3 regions of the Hymenobacter bucti genome follow, and region 2 is predicted to be linked to each of the others. Evidence: riboswitches for the same ligand, from Rfam matches in the RefSeq annotation. Region 2 holds a riboswitch; each other region holds the start of a gene.
The links. Region 2 has a riboswitch for cobalamin ahead of ACFSDX_RS02325 (TonB-dependent receptor). Riboswitches for the same ligand answer to the same signal wherever they lie in the genome.
Positions count from the first base shown of each region.

Region 1 (7,255 bases), on a different contig from region 2:
CCGCGACGTGCGCATGAAGCGCGCCGCCCAGCTGCTGGCCCACAGCGGCCTGCGCGTGTCCGAAATCGCGTTTGAGGTAGGGGTGGAGAATGTGAAGTACTTCCGCAAGACCTTCCAGAAAATCTACGGCATGGCCCCCTCCGAGTACGCCCGCCAGCACCGCCCCGCTCGCGAAGGCGCGCTGGTTGACGAGGAGGAGTAGGGGGTGAAAAACGATTGTCATGCAGAGCGCAGCGAAGCATCTCGCGTGGTGCAGTACATTCTAACGCCTAGGATTACTGCATCACGCGAGATGCTTCGCTGCGCTCTGCATGACGACCGCTTTTTATCGCACTTCAACTCTGAACCAACCCTACGCCCGAGCGCACCGACACGGGCCGGCGGTGCTCATCGACCGCTACGAACGTGAACAGGCCGGTAACGGCCAGTTGGCGGTCCTCCGAATACATCTGCTCCACGTAAAGCTCGACGCGCACCTGCACGCTGGTATTACCTACGTGCGCTACGTTGCCGATGAGCTCGACCAGCGAGCCGCCGGGAATGGGATGCGTAAAATCGACCTTGTCGGAGGATACGGTCACCATCTTGAGCCGCGAAAAGCGCGTGGCCGTGATAAAGGCGACCTCATCCATGAGCATGAGCGTGGCGCCGCCAAAAAGCGTGTCGTAATGGTTAGTAGTATTGGGAAATACGGCTTTGAAGATGCGCGTTTCGGCGCGGGCAATTTGGATAGCGAGGGAGTCCATAGAACGTAAGAGGGTAATTTTTGATGTTTAACTGTCTGCCAGTAATCGAGTAAAGACGGTCGTCATGCAGAGCGCAGCGAAGCATCTCGCGTGGTGTAGTAATCTCTGACGCTAGAGTTCACTGCACCACGCGAGATGCTTCGCTACGCTCTGCATGACAGCCAAGTGCTATCGTTTTTGAGGGGAAATCTTAACGGGCTGGGCGACAACCGCGCCGCCCGGCCCTTAGGTAGGCTACTGGCTAGCTAACCGGCTGCAAGGCGGCCACCTGCCGCAGCTGGGTAGCGGCCTGCACCATCTGGCGCAGGGAGGCTTCGGTTTCGGGCCATTTGCGGGTTTTGAGGCCGCAGTCGGGGTTTACCCACAGGTTTTCGGCGGGCACGATGGCCTGGGCTTTTTCGAGCAGGGCCACCATCTCGTCCACGGTGGGCACGCGGGGCGAGTGGATGTCGTACACGCCCGGCCCAATCTGGTTAGGGTACTGGAAATCGGCGAAGGCGGTGAGCAGCTCCATCTGCGAGCGCGAGGTTTCCATCGTAATCACGTCGGCGTCGAGGGCCGCGATGGCGGGCAGCATGTCGTTGAACTCCGAGTAGCACATGTGGGTGTGAATCTGGGTTTCGTCGCGCACGCCCGCGGCGGCCACCCCGAAGGCCCGCACCGCCCAGGCCAGATAGGCCGGCCAGTCGGTGCGGCGCAGTGGCAGCCCCTCCCGGATGGCGGGCTCGTCAATCTGAATGATGCCGATGCCGGCCGCTTCCAACGCCTGCACCTCCTCCCGGATGGCCAGCGCCAGCTGCAACGCCGTGAGGGCGCGGGGCTGGTCGTCGCGCACAAACGACCACTGCAAGATGGTCACCGGCCCGGTCAGCATGCCCTTCATCGGCTTGGTAGTCAAGGACTGCGCGTAGGTGCTCCAGGCCACCGTCATGTCCTGCGGGCGGTGAATGTCGCCGTACAAAACGGGCGGTTTCACGCAGCGGCTGCCGTAGCTCTGCACCCAGCCGTGGCCGGTGAAGGCGAAGCCGTCGAGTAGCTCGCCGAAGTACTCCACCATGTCGTTGCGCTCAAACTCGCCGTGCACCAGCACGTCGAGCCCTAGGTCTTCCTGCCACTGCACCACCTCGGCGGTGGCTTGTTGCAGCGCGGTTTGGTAAGCGGCGTCGGTTAGGTCACCCTTTTTCCAGCGCGCCCGCAGCTGCCGAATGTCCTCGGTCTGCGGAAACGAGCCGATGGTAGTAGTCGGAAATAGCGGCAGTTGCAGCCGCGCCTGCTGCACGATGATGCGCTGCGAAAAGGGGCTCTGGCGGCGGGCATCGGCCTCGGTCAAGGCCGCCGTGCGCTCCTTGATGTGCTGTCGGTGGATGCGCGCCGACTGCCGCCGGCTGGCCAGCGCGGCCTGATTCTGGGCTAGCAGCTCGGCGCTGCCGGGCGCCTGGGTAGACAGCTGGTGCAGGTCGCGCACCTCGCCCAGCTTCTGCTTGGCAAAGGCGAGCCAGGGCTTGATTTCGGGCAACAGTCCAGCTTCGCTGGTTTCTAGGTCGAGGTCGCAGGGGCTGTGCAGCAGCGAGCAACTGGGCGCCAGCAGCACGCGGTCGGGGCCGAGCAGCGCCACGGCCGCCTCAACCAGGGCCAGGGAAGCCTGGTAGTCGTTCTTCCAGATGTTGCGGCCATCGACCACTCCGAGGGAGAGTGAGAGCCAGCTTGGCACCAGCGGCAACACCGCCGCCAGCTGCTCGGGCGCGCGTATCAGGTCGAGATGCAGCGCGTGGATGGGCAGCTTGAGGGCCGTTTCGACATTGTCGCGCAGGCCCTCGAAGTAGGTGGCCACCATTATTTTTAGGCCGGGGCAACGGCGGGCGAGGTGGGCGTAGGCCCGCTGGTAGGCCTCGCGTTCGGCCAGTGTCAGGTCGAGGACCAGGCAGGGCTCGTCGAGCTGCACCCAGGCGGCGCCCTGCTGATGCAGGCGGTTCAGCGCCAGTTCGTACACGGGCAGCAGGCGGCTCAGCAGCTCCAGGCGGTGGAAGCCGCTTTCCTTCTCCTTGCCCAGCAGCAGGTACGAAACCGGACCTAGGAGCACGGGCTTGGCCGCGGCGCCCAGCTGCTGATGGGCCTGGTTAAACTCATTGAAGAGGCGCGTCGAGAACAGCGTAAACTGCTGGTCCTTGGTAAACTCGGGCACCAGGTAGTGGTAGTTGGTATCAAACCACTTGGTCATCTCCAGGGCCGTCAGATCGAGCCCGTCGCGCTGGTAGCCCCGCGCCATGGCGAAGTACAAATCCAGCTCGGTCGTGTCGCGGTTTTGGGTCACCAGCGGCGTGTAGCGAGCCGGAATATTACCCACCAATAGGCTCGTGTCTAGCACCTGGTCGTAGTAGCTGAAGTCGTGGCACGGTATCAGGTCGAGGCCGGCTTCTTGTTGCAGCTGCCAGTTTTGGGCCCGGATGCGGGCGCCCACTTGGTGCAGTTCGGCGGCGCTGAGTGTGCCGGCCCAGTATTTTTCGCTAGCCTTCTTTAGTTCGCGCTGGCTACCAATGCGCGGGTAGCCTAGGTTGTGCGTAAGCATAAAAGCTTGGGGGTTAGAATGATGAAAATCATTCTCCGCAAGGGGCGCCTGCCCCCGCGCCCTGCCGCAGTTGTGCCAGCCAAGCCGAACCACGGTGCGAATAAGGCGTGCGCACGCCCGCTGGCCCCGGGGCGGCGTCCCGCCCGGCCAGTTCACACCGCAATTCAATCAGCCAGACTACCGCCCCAGTTCGCGAGGGCCTTCGTCTAAAGTCGTAGGTAGGCAAGTCTCCTGGCTTGTACCATTATAGTCCTCCTTCTCACCCAACCGGGCAATGGAAATAAACTGACTATAACTTGCTGCGGTACTTACAGTTGCGCGACAGCCCGTGATTCTCACACGGTTCCTTATTAATCTCGGTATTACCCGAAAACCTTCCTACGGCAATTGAATATTGCAAAGAATCTGGCGTGAAGATACACGCCGCCCCCAATGGCGACCGCGCCGGGTTCTCGCCAAGCGGTAAAAACCGAGGAAAATATGGTACGAAAGCCGGGCGCACTACCGCAATCTGGTAACCCACCCAGTACTTTGCGAGCGCCGCCCGGCGTTGCGCCGGCTGCCCAATAACCTTCTTCTTAACTCGTTTTTCGCTCATGGACGCCCCTTGCCAACATTTGCAGGCTCTCGACTTGCACCACCTCAAACGCGATACTCACCACGTGTGCCCCGAGTGCGTGGCCCTGGGCGATACCTGGGTACACCTGCGCATTTGCCAGGAGTGCGGCCACGTGGGCTGCTGCGACGACTCGAAGAACAAGCACGCTACCAAGCACTTCCACGCTACCCAGCACCCCGTTATTACCTCAGCCCAGCCCGGCGAGCGCTGGGCCTGGTGCTACCCCCACGAGGCGTTTATGGAATATTGAGATGGATTTTGGTGGGTAGGGTCGGCAAAATGGCGGTCATCATTAGAGCGGGCCGTTAACAAAATGCTAGTCAACTAGCAGGTAGGTTGCTGACCAGTTATAAGCTAAAGACCACCCGTGGACAAAACAGTTCGCGGGTGGTCTTTAGCTCAAAAAGGCGCCATTAAAAGGCTGGTGGGGCTGGTGGTGCTAGTTGTCGCCGCGCTGCGACCCGTACTGCTTTATCATCTGCTCTTCCTGCACCACGTGGCTGGCCGCGAACTGCTTGCGCTGCTCCTCAGTGCGCTCGGTGCCGAGACTTTCCAGCTGCTTTTTAAGCTCCGTGGCCGGCAAATCGGCGCCGTACACCGGCGTGCCGGGCTGCTGCCGCCACGACTCGTGCAGGCTGCCGTTGTCGACGGCGTCGAAGCCCAGCTCCTCTACCAGCGCCATCACCTTTTGCTTGGCGGCGGCATCGTCGCCGGCCACCGGTAGGCCCACGCGGCCGGGTGTACCCGCGGGTTTGCCACTGCTTTCAAGGCTCGTAAAGGCGATGTTGTTGAACACTTTCACTACGGGGCGGCCTAGGTGCTGTTGCACCCACTCGCTCTCAGTAAGGTCGCCCTGCTCAAGCTCCGGAAGCTGGCCATCGCGCAGCAAGGGGTAGTAGTTGCTCGTGTCAACAACCGGCACGCTGGCGGGCACGCCGTCGAACAAGTCTTTGGGCAGCTTGGGAATGCTTTTTAGCGGAATAGTTACAATGATGATTTCCCCGCTGCGGGCGGCTTCGTGGGCCGTGACGGCGATAGCCCCCGTTTTTGCAGCCAGGTCCGCCAGCGTTTCCGGGCCGCGCGAGTTGGCGATGGCTACGGTGTGGCCCAGCTTGGTAAGGCGGCCGGCGAGGGTGCCGCCAATGTAGCCGGCACCAATGATTCCTATTTTCATCTTCTTAAGTTCACGTTAAAGAAAGGGTGATGCCGCCGCCTAGGGTAGCTGCGAGTAGCTAAACAGCCGCGGGCGCCAATTGCTTTCTTTGGGTACCTGGGTCAGTTCAGCACAGCTGCTTTCTCCTTTAGCACGAGCTACTTGGTGCGGTTTGTGGCGGCTTTTAGCGGCCTGCTTAGGTGCGGGGCAGCTCCCGGCCTGACCTAGGGCGGGGTGGGGTCACTGGGTTATCCGCCAGGCCGCCTAGGGCACTGGCTTGGCCGAGGAAGTGGCGCCGAATGCTTCGGCCAGGGCCGGGCTGGGCAAGCTGTTCCTTGATTTGGTTAGAACTGCTGGTAATCAAGAACTCATCCGAAAAAATTTACCCTGAAAGTAAATCCAGCCGCCCGGCGCCTTACGTAAGTACGAATCAGTGATACCTGTTATAGTTAGCTAGTTAATAAGTTATGCCCATTTTATTCCTTTCCTGCTATCGATTACACGCTACTCCTCATGACGTTGACCCCTACCTTTCTGCTGCCGGCCAATGAGACTGAACGTCTACAAACCCTGCATGCTTACGACGTGCTGCACTCGTTGCAAGAGCCGCTCTTTACCGACATTGCCGAGCTAACGGCCACGCTCTTCAACGTGCCCATTTCGCTGATTGCCCTCGTGGGCGCCGACGAAGTGCAGTACAAAGCTGTGCACGGCCTGCCGGGCCTGCGGAGCCAGCCGCGCGTTGAGGCCATTTGCGCGCTGGCCGTTAAGGAAGAGCAGGTGGTGGTGTTTACGGACTTAGTGCACAGCCACGCCCTCACCCCCGAAGCCGATAAGGCCGCCCGGGCGAAGGGCCTGCGCTTTTACGCCGGGGCGCCCATCTGCGTAGCCGGCGGGTACTGTCTGGGTACGCTTTGCCTCATCGACCGGCAGCCGCGGGTTTTTAGTGCCCCCGAGCAGCGGGTGCTGGAGCAGCACGCGCAAGTAGTAGCGTGGCTTATCGAGATTCGGCGGCATTGCCTGGCCAACCGCGCCCAAGGCCACGACGACTGGGTGGCGGTGCGCACCGAGCTGGCCTGGGAAGTGAAGGCGCTGATAGCGCTGGTGCGGTACATGGCCACCTACTCCGGTACGCACGCGCCTGTGCCCACCGACGTGCTGGAGCTGGTGGGCCGCCGGCTCAGCGACCTGCGTTGGAAACTAGCTGACTACTACCCCGGTGCGCTGTAGCGCGCCGCGCCGCCCCCAGCCGGAAGCTGCTTCACTACGCAGGGCCTGCCCCGATACCTAGGCCGGTATCAGGGCAGGCCCTCGGCGTGTGGGGCCGCCGCGGCGGCGGCTCGCAACAAGTGGGAGCGCTATCTTCACGGTAAAGGAGGCGAGGGCGGCTGGCAATTTTGGAAAGAGAAAGCCCGGCGCCCGCCCGGCTTCCCTCTTTGCCCGATAGCTTATGCAAGTTTCTTCTAGTAGCTGGCGCCAGGCCGTGGCCGTGGTTGCGGCCACACTGCTCGGCAGCGCCCGCGCGCGGGCCGCGCCCGCGCTGCCCACCGTGAACCTAGTAGCCGACTTTGGCGCCGTCGGCGACGGCAAGGCCGATGACCACCCGGCTTTTAGCAAGGCCGAGGCCTACCTCAACGCCCACCCAGCCGGGGCCAAGCTCATCATTCCCCGCGGCACGTACCTGGTGGGGCGGCAAGGCAGCGGGGGCACGCCCGGCGTGAACGGATACTACCACGGTGATGACGTGCTGGAGCTGACCCAGTGCCGCAACGTCACGATTGAGGGCCAGGGCAAGGCCGTGCTAAAGTTTCGGGCGGGCCTAAAGTTCGGGCATTTTAAGGGGGAGTACTGGACGCCGGGCTACGGCATTCACCTGCGCAACTGCACGGGCGTGGCCATTACCAACCTCACTATTGAGGGCAACAGCGATAACTACTACCTAGGCAGCGGCCCGGCCGAGACGGGCGCCAACCAGCAGATGGAAGGCGACAACGACGGTATTTACGTCGATGGCACGCGCAACGTAACCCTCACCAAGGTGAACGCCCGGCACATGGGCCGCGACGGCATCATGCTCAAGTTTGCCGACGGCGCCTACCCCAAGGGCGCGGCGCCCGCCAACCTGACGATGACCGACTGCGCCTTTGAGTACAACGGCCGGGACGGGTTTT
Region 1 is NZ_JBHUFD010000003.1:522,220-529,474, forward strand. Features, by position in the region: gene ACFSDX_RS09820 (hybrid sensor histidine kinase/response regulator transcription factor) at 1-202, shown strand, start outside; gene ACFSDX_RS09825 (acyl-CoA thioesterase) at 336-746, opposite strand; gene metE (5-methyltetrahydropteroyltriglutamate--homocysteine S-methyltransferase) at 988-3,312, opposite strand; cobalamin riboswitch at 3,517-3,705, opposite strand; gene ACFSDX_RS09835 (UBP-type zinc finger domain-containing protein) at 3,909-4,181, shown strand; gene ACFSDX_RS09840 (NADPH-dependent F420 reductase) at 4,371-5,105, opposite strand; gene ACFSDX_RS09845 (GAF domain-containing protein) at 5,598-6,314, shown strand; gene ACFSDX_RS09850 (right-handed parallel beta-helix repeat-containing protein) at 6,535-7,255, shown strand, end outside.
Region 1: linked by a shared signal. The riboswitch ahead of metE (5-methyltetrahydropteroyltriglutamate--homocysteine S-methyltransferase) and the one ahead of ACFSDX_RS02325 (TonB-dependent receptor) in region 2 are both predicted to bind cobalamin.

Region 2 (7,255 bases):
TAGCGCAGGTTATCGGCAATCTGCACCAGGGTCATTTCGCCATAGCTCAGCATTTCCTTCACGCGCTCTATCTTCATGCGAATGAGGTACTTCTCAATCGTGAGGTTGGCCGTGCGCGAGAACACCTTGCTCAGGTGCGAGTAGGTCGTGGCAAAGCGGTCGGCCAGGAAAGCCGACGTGGTGAGCGGGGCCGGCGCGGTGCGCAGGTGCTCCAGATACTCTTGCAGCACGGTCTTAATCTGCTCGGTAAGCTGCTCGGCGCGGTCGAGCAGCACGTCGAAACCCGCTTCTTGCAGCAGCGGGGCCACCACTCTGGGGTCGACGGGCGTGCTGGGCGAGAGCTTGGCCTGGCCCAGCGTCACGGCCGTGGGCTCGTAGCCGGCTTTCACCAGCAAGTTCTGAACCGCCTCGACGCAGCGCGGGCAAACCATATTTTTGATGTGCAGCAGATTGGTTTTCACGGGATAGAATTACGTTGAAGAAGTAGAAGAACGACGAGTCGTGACTTTAGGTGCGCCGGGGCGGGCGGGGCGCCGCAACGGCGGCGCCGATGGACCGCGCCAACTAGGCCCAAACCAGTGGTCGGCGGCCCAGGTTACAAACGGCACTACGCCCAAAAAAGTCACGGCAAGTAGCCAGAACCATACGAAAAACGTGGAAAAAAGGCGACCGAAGAAATGGTCGCTGACGCCGAAAAGATACAGCACCAACGCCAAACTTAGGGCTAAACTGCTGCCCGCCAGCACGCCCACGCGCCGCCAGCGGTAGGCGGCCACGCGCTGGCGCAGGCCAAGAGACGGAGAAGCAGAACGAGCCATCGGGGCAAATTTACCGCTTCCGGCGCAACTGCGGCTAGCCCGCCCGGCCCGGCCCAAAACCCGACGAGCCTTTTTTCGGTACTGACAGGCTACGGCCCGCCCGTGCGCCCTAGGTCGGGCGCCTAGGCCAGGGCTTGGCTGCGGGCTTCGTCACGCGGCTTCTACTTTCCTCAACCTCACTCTTTTCAATTATGACTCGCACCTTACGTCTGCTCGTGGTGGCTGCCGCTCTTCCCCTCGCCCTCAGCGCCTGCAACAGTGGCGGCAACGTCGGCGACACCAACGTCGAAAAAGGCTCGGCCAAAGCCATTGAGCCCAACAATCAGCCCTCGCGCACCAGCGCCGACAATGGCGATGCCATGAGCCAGGGTTCTGCCAACGGCGACTCGCTCACGGCCGGCCTCTCGCGCGACACCACCAACCGCCCCACCGGCAAGCAGCTCTTCAACGCCGCCGACCGCGCCAAGGACCGCAACCACGACGGCATCGCCGACTAGCCATGCTCGTTGGTAGGCGTTGCTACTCACCAAAAAGGCCTGCCCCATGTACATAGGGCAGGCCTTTTGGCAAAGGTGGGCGCTTGTTTGCTAGCTCAGAAAGAGTGAAGTAGTAGCTTAATAAAAGGCAAAGCCGTTGGGGCCGACCTTCACCGCCAGCGAATCGATGACCTTGCCGCCGCCGGCGGGGTAATGCAGGAAGTAGCCATTGGTAGTGTAGCCCGTCGAAACCGCCCCGTAGATGGAGTTATCGCTAGGGTCGATGGCAAAGCCGTTGAAGTTGCGGCGCATAAAGATGGCCGTAGGCAGCGCCGTGGCGGTGGTGGCCATGCGGTACTCGGCGCCATTATAGGCGTAGTAGAGCTGCGACTTGTCGGGGCTGATGCGTAGTTGTTTAGGGCTGCCGCTGGTGAAAGGCAGCGTGAGTTGGGCGGCCGTGCTGCCCGGTGCAAAGCGCACCAGCGAAGCCGGCGTGCTGCTGATAACGTTGTAGGGCGCCGCCGAATTATATACGGTAAAGCCCGAGCACAGCGCCCAAATATTATTGGCCTGGTCGGCTACCACGTTGCGTGGGCCGTCGCCTACGGTCACGGTCGAGGTCACGCGGTTGGTGCCCGCGTCGATTACCGACACCGTATTGTCGTAGCTGTTAGGTACGTAGAGCATGTTGTTGAGCACCGTGAGCTGCTCGGGGCAGCGGCCCACCGTGATGCTGTCGATAACAGTGTTGGTGGTGAGGTCGAGCACCATGACCTTGCCGGGCGCGTAGTTGGTGTAGGGCCCGCGCCACGACGTGACGTAGCCCCGCGTAGCCGAGGTAGACGCGAAATAGCGCGGCTGCCGGATGTTGGCAATGGTTTTAACTGCCTTAAAATCAGGCAGGCTCACCACTACTACCTTGTTAGAAGCATTTACGCAGATGTAGCCGCGCGAGCCTACCACGCCCATGTCCTGCACCACGTCGCCGAGCATCGAGCCCCCGTTGGCGGCGGCGTAAGCATCGGCCGACAATGCCTTGGTGGTTTTGTCGAAGGCGCTCACCGCGCCATCGCCGGCCTGAAACCGGCCTTCGCTGAGAATGTAGACGCTGCTGGTGGTTGGCACCGGGTTATTATTGTTGTCAGGGTCGCAGCTAGCCAGCAGCGTAGCTCCGAACAGGAGCGCGAGCAGAGGTTTCTTCATAAGAAGCAGAAAAGGCCGAACGTCGGCTAAAAAGGGTTAATAAATTGAAAATTAGTTATAAGCAAAGCGTAGGCTGATGCTGTAGGCCCTAGGTGGTGCCGGCCGGGCCGGGTAGCTGTCGTAGGTGCGGTTGAGCAGGTTGGTACTCTGGAGCAGCAGCGTGAGGCTGGTGCGGCCGGGTAGCGGCAGGGTACGGCCCAGCGTGCCGCTCAGCAGCCCCACCGACGGCAAAAAGCTGCTGGCCGAGGCATCGGTATACACGTAGCTCATGAAGGTGTAGGTGGCGCTGCCCAGCCAGCCCCGCCACGCGTGGTCGGTGGTGAAGTTGGCACGGTGTAGCGGTACGTAGGCGAGTTGCACGCCCACGGGGTCGGTATCGACGGCCACGCCCTGGGTTTTTTGGGTTTGGGTGTAGCTGTAGGCCAGGCGCGCGGTCGCTCGGTAGCGCCCTAGGTGTCCGCGCAGGGCCGTGCTGGCCTCGAGGCCTTGGCTGCGCACCTGGCGCAGATTGCGCGGCGAGTAGCTGCCGCCCGCGCCCAGGGGCAGCCACTGCACCCAGTTGTTTACCAGCTGGTAAAAGGCCGTAAGCTCGCTTTCGAGTACCAATCGGGCGCCCGGCGCCACGCGGTGGTGCAGCCCGGCTTCGTAGCCGTGGCCCGATTCGGCCAACAGGTCGGGGTTGCCGCCCGGCCGCCAATAGCGCTCATTCAGAGTGGGGGCGCGGTAGGTGCGGGCGATGCTAGCCTTAAGGGTGAGGCCCGGCCGGTCGGCCGCGGCCAGCGAGTCGGGCGCCGGGGGCCGGTGCAGGTCCCACTCAGCGCCTAGGGTGGGGGTGAGGGGCGCCAGGCCGGCGGGCAGGGCCGCCTGTCGCACATTGGCCGAGAGGCGCAGGCCAGGGCGCGGGTCGTAGCGCAGCAGGCCGAAGGCTGCGGCGCGGTTTTCGGTGATGGGTTCGGCGCCGTAGCCATCGACCACGGCGCCAAAATGCTGGGCCTCGACCCCTAGGCGCAGGCTGGCGCGCGCACCCAGCGGCGCGGTGTACTCGGCCTGACTCTGGGTGGTGCGCACCCGCGAGTTGCTGACCGCGCCTTGGTCAGAGTAATTAATAATGTCCTCAAACCAGGCGCCGCGCACCTGCCACTGCCCGCCGCGCGGCGTGACTTGCCGGTAGCCCAGCACCAGGCGGCGGCTCTGGTCGATTTCGCGGGCGTTGGAGCCGGCCACGCCCGTGCCCTGCTGGATTTCGCGGTCGGCATCGGTCAGCCACACCGCGGCCGTGAGCTCGCCGGCCGTGCCCACCCGCCACGCGATGTCGGGGCTGATGCTCCACTGGTGGCGCAGGGCGGCGTTGCGCATGGTGTAGCGCACCAGGCCACCGGGCTCGCGCACTAGGTAAGGGTAATCGTTCTGGGCCTGGCGGTAGCTGGCGGCCACGCGCACGGCCACGGTAGCGGTGGCGGTGCGGGCCTCCAGGCTGCCGCCGCGCAGGCCAAAGCTGCCTAGGTCGGTTTGCACGCTGCCGCGCAGGCCGGGCCGCCAGTCGGGCTCGGTGCGCAGCACTAGGGCGCCGCCCACGGCGCCGCTGCCGTAGAGCGCGGCGGCCGGCCCCAGCTGCACCGAAAGCTGCGTATTGCCGCTGATGGGCAGCAGCGTCAAGTCATTCTGCCCGAGGGTGGGCAGCCCGATGTTGAGGCCGTTCCAGAGCACGGCGGTGTGCTGGGCCGAGGTGCCCCGTAGCGAGAGCGTGGCCAGCTGCCCCGGCCCGTAGTTCTTGATATACAGCCCCAAGCGCGCCCCCAGCACGTCGGCCGCCGTGCCGCCCCGGTACTGCGCCAGCGCCGCCGAATCAACTTCGAGCCGCTGGCTGCCCACTGCAAAGCGCTCGGGCCGCACGGCGCGCACCTGCGCCTCGGGCAGCCGGTGGCGCCGGCCGCCGAGCGTGTCGGGGCGGGGTCCTAGGGCCTGAGCGTGGCCGCCTAGGGTAGCCAACAGCCCTAGGGTTAACGAAAGGGCATAGCCCGCCGGCCCGCGGCTAGCGCCGGAAAAAATGCGTGATAACGAAGAAAAAACTGACACGAACTAAATTTTCAAGCGAAAATTCAGCTCAAAACCCCGTTGTGAGTCGGCCGAATAAACGGCCAGCCACGCTGAAGCTGAGGCCGGAAACGGCGGTTTTGCCCAGCCTAGGGCCGGGCGCGGACGCGCGCTTCCATTCTCCGCCCGTCCTCCGCGAGCGCTGAACCTGGTAAGTGCCCTGGCAGGTCTCCTGGCTTGCGCTGCCGGGTGGGCGGCCTTCCCGCTGCATTGGCTATCAAGCTGATAGCCGCCGCTGGCAGTGGCGTGGGGTGCCCACCCCGATGTAGCGCGTACAGTTGCGGGGACAGCTCCGGCATTGAACCGGATTCCCTTTTCAACCTCACTCCCTGGAAAGAAAGCTCGGTCACCGTGGCAGTGCAAAGATAGACCGCAGATTTAACGGATTCAACGGATTGCGCGGATACGCCCGCCTGCGGCGGGCGGGCTTACACTCGCTGCGCTGGCTGCTTACGGACTTTGCTGGCGCGAGATGGGTGGCTGGCGGGGTAGGCTGGGGCGTGGGGCTACTCTTGCTGATAATTATTATGTGTTAGCTACTGCTGGTAGCTGTCAGTAGTAGCTACCACATGAGTGCTTTAGTGATAACTATTAGCTGGTGGTAATTAAGTCTCAACCATCAGCCGAGCAGCCCCTAGGCCCGTACACTAGCTCAACTGTATACTCAGCCTAGTCAGCCCGCCGCAGGCGGGCGTATCCGCGCAATCCGTTGAATTCGTTAAATCTGCGATTTTTTGAGAGGCCCGATGTGCTTGCCATTGCCCATGAGCTATTGGGTAAGCACGTGTTTACCCGTATCGACGGCGAGCTGACGGGCGGGCGCATCGTCGAAACCGAGGCGTATCGGCACGAGGGCGACCCGAGTATTACGCTGCACTTGCAGCGCAAGGCCAAGCAGGCGCAGGGGCTCTACCAGCCGGGCGGCACCGCCTACCTCTACACCGTGTACCGGGTACACACGCTCTTCAACATCACCACCTACGATGCCGCGCACCCCGATACGGTACTTATCCGGGCCATCGAGCCGCTCGAAGGCCTCGACGTGATGCTGCGCCGCCGGGGGCTGGCCGTCGTGGCCCGCAACCTCACTGCTGGCCCCGGCGTGCTGAGCCAGGCCCTAGGTCTCACGCCCGCCCTCACCGGCGAATTGGTAGCCGGCCCGCACATCTGGTTTGAGGACCACGAGGAGAAAATTCTACCTGACAACGTCATCGCCAGCTCCCGCGTGGGCCTCGAATATGCGGGCGCCGAGGCCGTGGCCTTGCCCTGGCGCTTCCGCTTGAAGGACAGCAAGTGGACCAGCCCAGCGAAGTAATCAATTAACATTTAACAATTAGCATTTAACAGCTCGTCTGTGCTTCGTTGCTAAGCTGTTAAATGCTAATTGTTAAATGTTAATTGACCAGATGGTGGCGCTCGTCTTTCACGGCGTTGTGGATGTCCCACGGTACCTCGTGCTCGAAGGCGTGGCGGCGCACGGGGCAATCAGGCATGTGGCACAGCGAGCAGGCGGCGTAGGAGCACGGGTCGGCGTGCACAAACATCTCGATTTCGACCGCCGCGAAGCGCGCCCGAATCAGCTCCTCCACCTCGTGAATTTGGGTGTGTACTTTCTCCAAGGAGAAGTAGTACGGTATCTGCATGTGGCAGTCGATGTGCAGGTTAGCACCGTAGCGCTGCACGCGCAGGTTGTGCACGTCAATCCAGGAGGGGCGGCGCAGGCGCTGGAGTTCGGCGATAACTTCGGCCACAGTGGCGGCGTCGCTCTCGTCCATGAGGCCGCCCACGGCGCTGCGCAGCATGCGGTAGCCGTTATACAAAATGAAGGCGCCTAGGGCCAGCGCCGCGCCCGCATCGAAGCGCAGTACGCCCGTGAAGTGCACCAGTACCAGCGCCGCCGACGACACAATGCTCGTGAGCGCGTCGATGTAGAGGTGCTGCCCATCGCCGACCAGCGCCACCGACTGCATCCGGCGCCCGGCCCGCACCAGCCACATGCCTAGGCCAAAGTTGACCACCGCCGTGCTCGCCAGCAGCGCCACGCCCCAGTCGGGCTGCGCTACCGGGTGCGGATGCAGGAAGCTGAGCGTGGCGCTGTAGAGAATAAACGCGCCCGCAATAAAAATCAGCGCGCCTTCGAAGCCCACCGACAAGTACTCGATTTTGCCGTGGCCGTAGGGGTGGTTTTCGTCCTTGGGCAGGTCGGCCAGGTAGAGGCTGTATAGGGCGAAGCCGCTGGTAAACACGTTGATAATGCTTTCGAGCGCATCAGTGAGCACTACCTGCGAGTGGGTGAGCTGGTAGGCGTAGAACTTGGTGAGCACCAGCACCACGCTCACCACCAGCGAGAGCAGACCTAGGCGGCGCTTGAGGCCAGGCGAAGCAGACATAAAAAATGGATTGGGCCCCCAAAGGTCGACACGAAACGGGGCTGGCGGGTGCGGCCGTAAAAGACTCCCAACCGCGGCCGCGTTGCGCTGGTGCCGATGCGGCGCCCTGAGGAGAAAACTTTTTACGCGCTTTCGCGGTATTTAGGGTAGTTTAAAATAATTTTTAGGTTAGTCTAAAAATTCAGCTACTTTTGTTTTAATCTGCTAGTTACTTACGTGTTGTTACCCACTACTACCCCCGTCGATATCTCTACCGAAGCCACCGCTCTCCCCG
Region 2 is NZ_JBHUFD010000001.1:584,631-591,885, forward strand. Features, by position in the region: gene ACFSDX_RS02305 (helix-turn-helix domain-containing protein) at 1-461, opposite strand, end outside; gene ACFSDX_RS02310 (hypothetical protein) at 471-818, opposite strand; gene ACFSDX_RS02315 (hypothetical protein) at 1,010-1,315, shown strand; gene ACFSDX_RS02320 (YncE family protein) at 1,433-2,497, opposite strand; gene ACFSDX_RS02325 (TonB-dependent receptor) at 2,549-4,573, opposite strand; cobalamin riboswitch at 4,737-4,960, opposite strand; gene ACFSDX_RS02330 (DNA-3-methyladenine glycosylase) at 5,301-5,906, shown strand; gene ACFSDX_RS02335 (cation diffusion facilitator family transporter) at 5,986-6,981, opposite strand; gene ACFSDX_RS02340 (Nramp family divalent metal transporter) at 7,201-7,255, shown strand, end outside.

Region 3 (7,255 bases), on a different contig from region 2:
AATGCGGAGCCATAAACCCCATAAACACCAGCAATTCGGCCACCGCCAGCACTGTGACTATCAGCGAGAAGGTGGCCGACTCGCGCATCCCGCGCAGGTTTACCAGGGTGAACACTACGTAGCAGCCCAGCGCCGTGCCCAGCACCGGCACCGCCGGCCACAGAAAATGCCCATAGCTGCCCAGCGCCAGTGCAATGGCCGGCGGCGTGAGCAGGAACTCAATCAGCGTGGCGTAGCCGGCCACCAGGCCGCCCCACGGCCCCAGCGCCCGGTGCGCGTAGGCAAACGGCCCGCCCGCCTGTGGAATGGCCGTGGTCAGCTCCGTAAAGCTGAGGATGAAGGTGATGTATAGCAGCGTAACGACCAGCGTGGCCACCAGCATACCCACCGGGCCGGCCTGCTCCCAACCGTAGTTCCAGCCAAAGTATTCGCCCGAAATCACCAGGCCCACGGCAATGGCCCACAGGCCCAGCGGCGTCAGGGTTTTCTGGAGGCTAGGGGCGGCAGAATGCTCGGGCATGGGGCTAGCGCTGAGTGACGAAGCGCTAAGGTCAGCCGGGTTCGGTCATTTTGGGTTGGGGAGCGCGTGTTTTTTCACCGAAGAAGACGCGGAAGGTTTCGCGGACGGGCGCGGAGGCTGAATGACGGACCTAGGGTTTGCGTGGGTGGTATTGCGTCCGCAGGCCCGCCAAAAGCCCTTGTACGGTGTTATATACCTGCTGCTTACCGTCAATCTCGCTCATCCAGCGCCCGCCGCCGGGCGCTTCGCTCACGGCCACTTGGCAGGGCGCGGCGGGGCTGGTAGTCAGGGTGTAGCCAGCGCGGGTCAGGGCGCGGCGCGTCCAGAAGGCGGCGGGGCCCTCCCCTACTACTTGCACAGTCGGGCCCTGCGCCGCGTGCAGCGGAAAGGTGCCGGTGGCGGGGTCGAAGGCCAGTCCGTCGCGGGCGAAGGCGGCGGCAAACGTGCCGCTGAGTACTAGGTCTTCGGGGGTGCCGGCGTGCAGGCGGCCATCGGCGGGCAGCAGCCAGATGCGGTCGGCGGCTTGCAGGGCCAAGTCGAGCTCGTGAGTCGAGAGCAGGATGGCTTTGCCCAGCTGGCGGGCTAGGCGGTGCAGCAAGCGCATGAGGCTCACGCGGTTGGGCAGGTCGAGGTGGGCGGTGGGCTCGTCGAGCAGCACCACGGGCGTATCCTGGGCCAGGGCGCGGGCCAGCAGCACCTTCTGGCGCTCGCCGTCACTGAGCTCGCCCACTGGACGAGGAGCAAATGCCGCAGTGCCAGTGGCCGCCAGGGCGGCCTGCACCTGGGCCTCATCATGGGCTGAGAGGCTGCCCAGCCAGCCGGTATGCGGGTGGCGGCCTAGGCGCACTAATTCCAATACAGTGAGGCCACTAGCCTCCACCCGGTCGGTGAGCACGATGCTGAGCTGCCGAGCCCGCGCCGCCGCGCCTAGGTCAGTTAGCGGCGTGCCACCCAGGTCGAGGCGGCCGGCCAGCGGCGGCTGCAAGCCGGCCAGCGTCCGCATGAGCGTCGATTTGCCGGCCCCGTTGGGTCCCAGCAGGCATACCAATTCGCCGGGGCGCAGGGCCAGCGATAAGGGACCGGCGATGACTTTGGTCGCCCGGCCGCTGGTACGGTAACCGATGGTCAGGTCTTTCGACGTGAGAAGGGGAGCAGCGTATTCGTGCGGGGAAACAGACAAGTTATCGTTTTCGGTCATATAGGACTTATGCAAAAATCGTTTGTCATTGCGAGCGAAGTAATCCCCCCTGAGCGGCTCGTCCTAATGCGATTGCTTCGCTTTGCTCGCAATGACAAACGATTTTTGCGGTTCTATTAACGAAAGCTACATCTGTCATGCTGAACGCAGGGAAGCCTGACCGCACTCAATTCCCGCCCTCACACCCGCATTCCTTTGCGGCGCAGTACCACCCACAGCACCACCGGCGCCCCCAGCAGCGAGGTTACGATGCTCACCGGCAGCGCTGCTTGGCTGCCGGGCAGCTGCGTGAGGCAGTCGCAGAGCAGCATGAGAGCCGCGCCAGCCAAGCAGGCGGCGGGCAGCAAAATTCGGTGGTCGGCAGTGCCGAGCAGGCCGCGCACCAGGTGCGGCACCGCGATACCGATGAAGCCAATCGGCCCGCAAAAGGCCGTGATGCTGCCCGCCAGCAGGCTCGTGCTGGCAATGGTGAGCGTACGCGAGCGGCCCACCGTGAGGCCCAGGCTGCGGGCGTAATTTTCGCCCAGCAGCAGCGCATTCAGCGGCTTGGCCGAGGCAAAGGCCAGCAGCAGCCCCGCCCCCACGGCCAGCGCCAGCACCGCCAACTGCGGCCCCACCACGCCCCCTAGGGAGCCAAACGTCCAGAGCAGGTACTCCTGAATTTGCTCGGGGGCGCTGAAGTATTGCCACAAGCTTACGATGGCCACCGACAAGCTGCTTATCATCATGCCCACGATGAGCATCACCACGTTGTCGCGCACGCGGGCCGAGAGGCCCAGCACCAAGGCCATTATGAGCCCCGCGCCAGCGGTGGCGGCCGCCACCAGTGCCCAGCTGCCGCCCAGCCCCAGCTGCCGGATGACGTAGACGCTCGCCGCGCTGCCGCCCGCCAGCAGCAGGGCCGCCACGCCCAGGCCCGCCCCCGCCGAAATACCCAGCACCGACGGACTAGCCAGGGGGTTGCGAAACAACGTCTGCATTTGCAAGCCGCTCACCGCCAAGCCGCTGCCCACCAGCACGGCTGTCAAGGCCTTGGGCAGCCGAATCTGGTTGACGATAAACGTCCAGGGGCCCGGCTCGGCGGCGCGGGCGAAGAGGATGCGTACCACCGCCGCCGGCGGAATCCGCACCGACCCTAGGGCAATATCGAGCACGAAGCACCCGACCAGCAGCCCGGCTAGGCCGAGCAGCCAGGCGGCCGGGCGCCGGGCCGCGCCCGCCACCGGCAAGGGTCGAGGGGAGGTACTCACTTTAGCTTTTGGTAATAATAAAGCTGCCGGCCGGGCAGCAGCGCCGGGTGCAGTATTTGGATTAAATCGCCGAGTACCAGGTCGGGCCGCACTGCGCCCGATTCCCAGTAGTCGTTGGAGCCCTGGGCGTTGGTGCGGCGGTTGTTGTTGTAGAGCTGGCCGGTTTTGAAGGGGCGAAACGCGGCGAAGCGCGCATCCTGGGTCACCACGGCAGCCTTGGTCGTGAGGGTGCCGGTGTGTAGCCAGTAATCGGCGGTGAGGGCCACGGGCGCCACGGCTTCCACCGTGAGGGGCAGGCTACCGGTGGCCTTCACGCCGGCCCAGTGGTAGGCGCCGCCCGCATCGCGCAAAAACTGCGTCATATAATTGCCGGCTTCAGGCACGTACCACGTATCCTTAAACGGCAGATTGACAATGACCTGCGGACGCTTGGTTTGCTGGCGGACCAGCGCGGCCAGGCGCTCGTATTCGCGGGCTATTTGGTCGAATTTCTGGTTGGCCAGTGCCTCTTTGTCGAGCAGGGCAGCCAGCACTTTCACCCACTCAGCGCGGCCCAGGGGGGTCGTTTCGACCCACTCCGAGTTGAGCAGCACCGGGATGCCGGCCTGCTGTAGGGTTTGGTATTTGCGCAAGCCCTCGCCGGGCCAGCCGGTAGCCATTACCAGGTCGGGCTGATGCGCGATAAGTAGCTCATTATTCAGCTCGCGGCCATCGCCCACGGCAAAAATTTTGCCCTGCGCTATGCGCTGCCGCACCGGCACGGCCGACACGTATTGCAGGCTCCCGAGCCCCACCAGCACGTCGCTGGCACCTAGGAAATCGGCCAGCGCCACGTGCAGCGACGACAGCCCCACCAGGCTGCGAATGGGCGTTTCGATAACCTGGCTGGCCACAAAACCAGCCGGGTGCGCCCGGCCGCGCGGCACCAGCGCGTAGCGCGTAGCCGTGGTCTGCTGGCCCGAGGGGCTGAGGATGGTCAGCACCTTATACCCGGGCAAGTACTGAATAGTGAAGCCCTTGGCGTAGCGCACTGTGGTGCGTGCCAACACCTGCGGCGTGGCCCCAGCCCGTTGCGGCACAGCACGCGATGCGGCCGCCTGGCCAGCGGCCCCTAGGGTACTCGCCAGCACCAAGCCAGCCAGTAGCAAGCCCGCGTGAAGCGAAGAAAAAAAGCGGCCTCGACCCAACCGGCCAGGCGCAAAAGCATGAGTCATGGGCGAGCCTTTCTGCCGAAAGCTGTGGCGGTGAAGTGGCGTGGCAGGTCTTCTGGCTTCCCCACCGGCCGAGGCCTTCCCAAGCTGCCGGGCAGCTCAGTGGCACTACTTTTCGGCCGGCTTGGTGCGCGGGGTTACAGCAGCGGAGACTGCGCCGGACTCGCACCGGCTTCCCTTTTAAAACCCGCCTAGGTGTTACCCCAGGCCGGCTACCATTCCGCGAGCAAAGGTACTGGACAATTGCTGCGTCGGGTTTTTGCTACTGGCAAGCCTAGGTAGCCAGCACCAACGCCTACCCCTCTGCTGGTGCGAAGCAGAAAAGTAGGCGTTGGTGCTGTGCCGTGGACGCTACGCGTCCGCACGTGGGTAGCCAGTTGACTCGCGGACGCGCAGCGTTCACGGTACACGCCCTACCGTAAATCGGCCAGCGCCACTTGGTCCATGTCGGTATATTCCAAATTCTCACCCGCCATGCCCCAGATGAAGGCGTAGGCCGCCGAGCCGCAGCCGGTGTGGATAGACCACGGCGGCGACAGAATGGCCTGCTCGTTGCTCACCCACAGCGGGCGCGTTTCCTGGGGCTCGCCCAGCATGTGCAGGATGCGCTGGCCGTTGTTCATGTTAAAGTACAGGTACGCCTCCATGCGGCGGTCGTGCACGTGCGAAGGCATGGTATTCCAGACCGAGCCGGGCTTGAGCTGGGTGAGTCCCATCACGAGCTGGCAGCTGGCGAGGCCTTCGTTGAAGATGTACTTGTAGATGGTGCGCTCGTTGGCGGTTTCCATCGCGCCCATTTGCACGGGCGTGGCCTCGGCCTGGGTGCGGCGGGTGGTAGGATATTCCTTGTGCGCGGGCGCCGAAAGCAGGTAAAATTTGGCCGGCTCGGCCGCGTTCAGGCTTTTAAATTCGACCTCCTTGCTGCCCTTGCCCACGTAGAGGCAGTCCTGGTTACCTAGGTCGTAGGTGGTGCCATCGACCACAATCTGGCCCGCGCCGCCCACGTTGAGGGCGCCCAGCTCGCGGCGCTCCAGAAAGAAATTAGCCTTGAGATTATCGGGGTTGGGCAGCGGCAGGCTGGCCTCGGTGGGCATGGCGCCGCCCACTATCATGCGGTCGTAGTGGGTGTAGGTCAGCTCGATGGCGCCGGGCGTGAAGATATTCTCAATCAGAAAATGCTCGCGCAAACCGGTGGTATTCAGGCCGGCGGTTTCGCGGGGGCCAATGGCAAAGCGTTGTTTCATAAATCGCAGATTTAGCGGATTTAACGGATTTCGCAGATACGCCCGCCTGCGGCGGGCTGACTGGCTCTTGGTAAGGAGAATTTTACTTTTAGTGAGATGGGGCCGCGCGTGCTGGTGCTGGTGCTGGTGGCTACTTTAGGCTTAGCGGCCCATCCAGCCGCCGTCTACGGTGAGGATGGTGCCGTGCACGTAGGCGCCGGCCTCGGAAGACAGGAACACTACCGGGCCTTTGAAGTCGGCAGCTTCGCCCCAGCGGCCGGCCGGAATGCGACCTAGGATGCTGGCCGAACGGTCGGGGTCGTTGCGGAGAGCCTCAGTGTTGTCGGTGGCGATGTAGCCGGGTGCGATACCGTTCACGTTCACGCCTTTGCCGGCCCACTCGTTAGCCAAGGCCTTCACTACCGAGCCGATGGCGCCCTTGCTAGCCGCGTAGCCCGGCACATTGATACCACCCTGGAAGGTGAGCAGCGAAGCCGTAAAAATAATTTTGCCCGAGCCCTGCTTGAGCATTCGGCCGCCGATGGCGCGGGCCAGTCGAAAGGGTGAGTCTAGGTTGATAGCCAGCACGTTGTCCCAATCCTCATCGGAATGCTCGGCGGCGGGCGCGCGGCGAATGGTGCCCGCGTTATTTACTAAAATATCAATCTGCGCAAAGTCAGCCAGCACCTTTTCGGTAAAGGCGTCGGCGCTGGCGCGCTGACTGAAATCGGCCTGATAGGCGTGGAATTGCCGACCTAGGGCGCGCACCTGTCGGCCGGTTTCGCCACCATCGGCGGCCATCGTGGCCGATACGCCAATGATGTCGGCGCCCGCCTCCGCGAGACCTAGGGCCATGCCCTGGCCGATGCCGCGGTTGCTGCCAGTGACTAAGGCGATTTTGCCGTCGAGGCGAAAGAGGGAATCTACACTCATGGGGTGGCGGGGAAGTAAATCGATTGTGCCAAAAGTAAGAACGCCGCCCGGAGTCCGGGCGGCGTTCTTGAATTTAAATCAGGGCTTATTTCTTGCCCGCCACAATCTCTTCCACTACCAGCGGGTCGAGCAGCGTGGTGGTGTCGCCTAGGTTCGTGGTTTCGCCCTCGGCTACCTTGCGCAGGATACGGCGCATGATTTTGCCCGAGCGGGTTTTGGGCAAGCCGCTCACCAGCTGTATCTTATCGGGCTTGGCGATGCGGCCGATGTGGGCCACCACCGACTCGATGATGCTGCCTTCCACGCGCTGGCGGTCGAGGTCGTTGTCGGGCAGGCCATTGCGGCAAATGACGTAAGCGTAGATGCCCTGGCCCTTCACGTCGTGAGGGTAGCCGACTACGGCGCTTTCCACCACGTCGGGGCTTTCGTTGATGGCGCTCTCGATTTCGGCGGTGCCGAAGCGGTGGCCACTCACGTTAATCACGTCATCGACGCGGCCGATGATGCGGTACAGGCCCGCCTCGTCGCGGCGGGCGCCGTCGCCGGTGAAGTAGTAGCCGGGGTAGGGTTGGAAGTACGTTTGGCGAGCGCGCTCGTGGTCGCCCCAGGTGGTGCGGATGACGCCCGGCCAGCTCGCCTTAATGGCCAGGTAACCTTCCTGGTCGTTGCCTTCCAGCTCGCTGCCATCCTGGGCCAGCAGCACGGGCTGCACGCCGGGCAGCGGCAGGCCGGCGCGGGCGGGCACGCTGGGCGTGATGCCGGCCAGGGCCGAAATCATGATGCCGCCGGTTTCGGTCTGCCACCACGTGTCCACGATGGGGCAGCGGCCCTTGCCCACGTGCTGGTGGTACCAGTGCCAGGCTTCTTCGTTGATGGGCTCGCCCACCGACCCTAGGACGCGCAAGCTGCTGAGCGAGTAG
Region 3 is NZ_JBHUFD010000018.1:576,605-583,859, reverse strand. Features, by position in the region: gene eat (ethanolamine permease) at 1-520, opposite strand, end outside; gene ACFSDX_RS21675 (ABC transporter ATP-binding protein) at 651-1,718, opposite strand; gene ACFSDX_RS21670 (iron chelate uptake ABC transporter family permease subunit) at 1,898-2,968, opposite strand; gene ACFSDX_RS21665 (ABC transporter substrate-binding protein) at 2,965-4,116, opposite strand; cobalamin riboswitch at 4,208-4,414, opposite strand; gene kduI (5-dehydro-4-deoxy-D-glucuronate isomerase) at 4,593-5,423, opposite strand; gene ACFSDX_RS21655 (SDR family NAD(P)-dependent oxidoreductase) at 5,565-6,335, opposite strand; gene acs (acetate--CoA ligase) at 6,421-7,255, opposite strand, start outside.
Region 3: linked by a shared signal. The riboswitch ahead of ACFSDX_RS21665 (ABC transporter substrate-binding protein) and the one ahead of ACFSDX_RS02325 (TonB-dependent receptor) in region 2 are both predicted to bind cobalamin.